DNA from 2 places in the Pseudomonas triclosanedens genome. Region 2 is predicted to be linked to the other one. Evidence: riboswitches for the same ligand, from Rfam matches in the RefSeq annotation. Region 2 holds a riboswitch; the other holds the start of a gene.
The links. A riboswitch is a leader RNA that binds a small molecule or an ion and turns the genes downstream of it on or off. The one in region 2 is predicted to bind fluoride.

Region 1 (2,460 bases), 2.3 Mb from region 2:
CCGACCACGCACCCTGGCCGCTGCTGGCCGGGCGGACACGCATCCTCCGGCTTCGTGCTGTTCGCGCTGTACTTCGCACTGCGCGACCGCAAGCCGCGCCTGGCACGCTATGCGTTCTGGTTCGCCTTCGGCCTGGGCAGCCTGTTCTCTATCTCGCGCATGATGCAGGGCGCCCACTTCCTGTCGCACAACATCTGGACCGCACTGTTCGACTGGATGATCTGCCTGGGCTTCTATGCGCTGTTGCTGTATCGCCCGGCACCACGAACGGCCACGGAACAATCCGCCGAGCTGGACGCGGCGCAAAGCAGCTGACAGCCGATCACTCCTCTTCGCCGAAGACGCCGAACTCGATTGGCGTCTTCACGTAGAACAGTCTGACGCCAGCCTGGCGGATCGACTCGAAAATCCGTTCTGACTCCTCGGCACTGACCGCCATCGTGACCTCCTGCGGCTGGTCGGCCAGTTCGAAGAAATGCGCGTAGTGAATACGCCCGGCCTTTCCGAAACCTTCGCTGGCGGTCATCAGGGTGGCACCGCGTACGCCTTGCCGGCGCGCTTCCTCCAGCAGCCATTGGGCCAGTGGCAGCCCGGCGTACTTGCGATCCTGCTGGGTGAAGAACTTCAACTGGAAGCCATTCATCTCTACCTCCCCGCCTCTATCTGGCCATCAGCCAATGGACCGATAACAGACCCAGCATGGTCATCAGCAGCGACCCGAGCAGGTGCGTGGCGACGGTGCCCAGAGCCCATGCCACGCGGCCCTGCTGAAGCAGCACCACCACTTCGGCGGAAAAGGTCGAGAAGGTGGTAAGGCCGCCGCAGAAGCCGGTGATGATCAGTAACCGCCATTCTGGCGCGAGGCCGGGACTGTTGGCGAAGAAAGCGATGGCCGCACCGATGATGTATCCGCCCACCAGGTTGGCGACCAGGGTGCCCGGCGGCATCGACGGCAACAGGCTATTGAGCTTGAGTCCGAGCGCCCAGCGCAGCAGCGCGCCGAGGGCGGCGCCCACGGATACGGCAAGAATGGGTTTCCACATGATCCTGTCCTGAGGGATGGGTTACTGGACAGGCTGCAGACGAGCGCCTACGCGCCTTTCCAGGTCAATGCGTAGGCATCATCAGCCACGAGGGCGGTTGAAGGAGGAATGCCATCTCCTGCCGCGAATACTGGCACAACACTCGGACATGAAAAAGCCCCGCCTAGGCGGGGCTCTTCCTTACAGCAGGGGTGCCGGGTGGCTTACATCATGCCGCCCATGCCGCCCATGCCGCCCATGTCCGGCATGGCCGGAGCGGCTTTATCGTCGATCACTTCGGCAACCATCGCCTCGGTGGTGACCATCAGGCCGCCGATGGAAGCAGCAGCTTGCAGAGCCGAACGGGTGACTTTGGCCGGATCGAGGATACCCATCTCGATCATGTCGCCGTACACGCCGGTAGCAGCGTTGTAGCCGAAGTTGCCCGAACCTTGCTTGACCTTGTCGACCACTACGCTCGGCTCGTCGCCGGAGTTGGCAACGATCTGGCGCAGCGGAGCCTCGACAGCGCGACGCAGCAGGGCGATACCGACGTTCTGGTCTTCGTTGTCGCCTTTCAGACCTTCGATAGCCTGCAGGGCGCGAACCAGGGCGACGCCGCCGCCAGGAACCACGCCCTCTTCCACAGCAGCGCGGGTAGCGTGCAGGGCGTCTTCAACGCGGGCTTTCTTCTCTTTCATCTCGACTTCGGTGGCAGCGCCAACCTTGATCACGGCAACACCGCCAGCCAGCTTGGCCAGACGCTCTTGCAGCTTCTCACGGTCGTAGTCGGAGGAAGTCTCTTCGACCTGCTTGCGGATCTGCAGGACGCGAGCTTCGATGTCGGCTTGAGCGCCAGCACCGTCGATGATGGTGGTGTTTTCCTTGCTCAGGACTACGCGCTTGGCGTTACCCAGGTGCTCCAGGGTGGCGCCTTCCAGGCTCAGACCGACTTCTTCGGAGATGACGGTACCGCCGGTCAGGATGGCGATGTCCTGCAGCATGGCCTTGCGGCGATCACCGAAGCCCGGGGCCTTGACGGCAGCGACTTTCACGATGCCGCGCATGTTGTTGACGACCAGAGTAGCCAGGGCTTCGCCTTCGACGTCTTCAGCCACGATCAGCAGCGGGCGGCCGGCCTTGGCGACAGCTTCCAGCACCGGCAGCATTTCGCGGATGTTGGAGATCTTCTTGTCGACCAGCAGCAGCAGCGGGCTGTCGAGCTCGGCGACCATGGTGTCCGGCTTGTTGATGAAGTAGGGAGACAGATAGCCACGGTCGAACTGCATGCCTTCTACGACGGACAGTTCGTTTTCCAGGCCCGAGCCTTCTTCAACGGTGATCACGCCTTCCTTGCCGACTTTTTCCATCGCTTCGGCAATGATGTTGCCGATGGACTCATCGGAGTTGGCGGAGATGGTGCCAACCTGGGCGATGG
Region 2 (2,460 bases):
AGGTGAAGTGCTTCGCGGCCGTCTCTTTCGCAATCTCGGCCTCGAAGTCGCTGCACTTGTCGATGAACTCGACGTATTCCTCGTCGCGATCGGCCTTGAAACGCCCAACCACCTTGTCTTCCTGCGCCTTATCCAGCGCGACGGTTTCGAGCAACACCGATTCGCCCGCCATTTCGTCGATCTCGTTCTCGATGATCTTGAGGCGGCGCGTGTGATCGTCGTTTTTCGGCAGTAGGCAGACGCCGTTCTGAAGATAGACGGCACCCATGCCCTTGAGCTTGCGCCAGAGGGCGATGCGTTTTTTCGCCGGTTCGGCGGGTACCTTGTAGGTTAGTAGCAGCCAGTTTTGTGCTTTCATCCGTACAATCATAACGAAACGACCGTAACATAGCAACAGCCGTAACATTTTTAATGTTCATATTGTTTTTGCATCCCGGTGTGCCGCCGGCGGGTTCGCGGGCTACGCCCCGCGCCTCGTGTCGAGTCGCGGCCATCCGGCTTTGGCCCCTGACGCCTTCGGCCCATGCGGGCCTGTGCGCTTCGCTTGCCAACGGCGCGGCTGAAGCGCGAGGTGTTCGCTCGCGTGTTCAACGTGCCTGTCGCCGACAAGCAGCCGTGCGTGCTCGTCGAACCCGGCGTGACCGAGCAGTTGCAGTCGATGGTCACACACTGATCGCGCGGCAACATCCGGCGCGTTGTCCCGGTTCTGCGAGGCGACGCACTTCGTTCTGCGGCATCGGGAGTGATCGCCCGCACGGCCACCGCTGTCCTCCAGGGGTAAAAGTCCGCGGGCGTTGTCAACCCAACCGGCGCTGGTTAATATCTCTCGCATCACGCGGAGATGGCATTCCTCCTCTAACCGCCGTCGTTTTATATGCGGCTGATGATGCCTACAGGTCCCTGATCCTCCAGGGCTGTGGGTTTCTTTTGCGTCCGCAGACTGTGATCGGGTCGTTCGGTTTCTTCCGTACACGATCACATGTCATATCTATCGAACAACAAACCTCACGAACGACCATCCTGTGGCAGTAGGCGACTGGGCCTGCTTGATTTTTCGGGTCTAACAGACGCAGGTACTGCCGCGACCTGCCACAGATATGCCCAGGCGCAGACGGCCCGCCGTGGTGCCAATGCCATGCGGTGGCATCCCATACCGAACAGCATCTGCCTACCGTTTCTGACTGAACCCAGGAATGCGGCCAACGGCTGCGCACCAGCTACTGATTGTGAGGAAGTCACCTGGCCCGAAGTCTTGCTGCGGAACCCTTGGAGGTTCAGATGACAGCCAAGCGCAAGGCCGGCAAGACGCCGCCGCGGATTGATGCCGCAATGCAGGTGGCCATAGAACAGCACACGAAGTTGGTGTTCAGGGTAGTGCTGATGTGGCTAGGCTGGGTCGGCGTCAATCTTGTGGCTTGGGCGTTCTGGCTGCATGGTCAGGACTATCAGCGACTGCGGATCATCGGGGCGGGCACTTTGGCGTTTTGGCTGGCGTTCACGGGTTTCGTGTGGACACAGATCATCCATGCACTGATCGAGTACCGAAAGCTGCAAAGAATCAAGCGACTTCTGAAGGAGATGATCGAGCAAGAAGACGGTAGCGTTGATAAGTCGGATTGGAAGTGAGGCTTGACCTGTTCCTATGCTGCCCGCGCTGACTTCACTTTCTGCGCTACGTGGTGGCACCTACTTGAATACACCTAAAAAATGCACTCCATGACGCGCACAGGAAGACTTTCCAGATGGGCTTTGCTGGTCACGGCGCTAGCAACAGCCATCGTCATTGCGACGCGCCACGCTGTACTGCAAGGGCTGGTATTCCCGGTGCTGCTCGCAACGATTGTGGCCGCGGTACTCGCTGCCGTGCATCACGCCCAGGTCGTCGCCAGCCGCGTAGGCCCCATCCTGGGAACCCTGATTCTGGCATTGAGCGTCACGGTCGTGGAAGCGGGCTTTGTGGTTTCGGTGATGACCTATGCAAGCTCCGCAGCATTGACACTCGCACGCGACACGGTGTTTTCATCGCTGATGTTGTGCTGCAACGGCATGTTGGGGCTCGCGCTGCTGGTAAGCACGCGGCGCGAGGAAATAGTGCGGTTCGATGCTTTCATCTCGGGTTCGGCCTTTGCGACGGTCGCAACGGTCGCGACTCTCACTATGGTCTTGCCTTCATTCACTCGCAGCGGGCCAGGCCCCCAATTCAACGGTGCGCAACTCGCGTTCGCGTCCACTGCGGCAGCAGTTCTGTACGTGTTGCACGCGGCCAAATCGACCGCCTGGCTGCACGAATACGTCCACGTCGAGCGCACCGCTTCGGCATTGACACTAGAGGCGCATAAGCCGTCCAGGCTGACGGCTATCGTCAGCTCGGCCTTGCTTCTCGTGACGCTGGTGACGATTTTTTACGGAAGCGAGACGCTTGCGCCGCTCATCGAAAAGTCGATCCGAGAAGCGCACTTG

Region 1: linked by a shared signal. The riboswitch ahead of crcB (fluoride efflux transporter CrcB) and the one ahead of OU419_RS16365 (hypothetical protein) in region 2 are both predicted to bind fluoride.

Annotation. Positions count from the first base shown of each region.
Region 1 covers NZ_CP113432.1:1,243,145-1,245,604, reverse strand. The annotation lists gene OU419_RS05900 (phosphatase PAP2 family protein) at 1-315, shown strand, start outside; gene OU419_RS05895 (DUF190 domain-containing protein) at 323-643, opposite strand; gene crcB (fluoride efflux transporter CrcB) at 660-1,043, opposite strand; fluoride riboswitch at 1,109-1,171, opposite strand; gene groL (chaperonin GroEL) at 1,247-2,460, opposite strand, start outside.
Region 2 covers NZ_CP113432.1:3,560,901-3,563,360, forward strand. The annotation lists gene OU419_RS16360 (Chromate resistance protein ChrB) at 1-406, opposite strand, end outside; fluoride riboswitch at 829-900, shown strand; gene OU419_RS16365 (hypothetical protein) at 1,279-1,626, shown strand; gene OU419_RS16370 (calcium:proton antiporter) at 1,717-2,460, shown strand, end outside.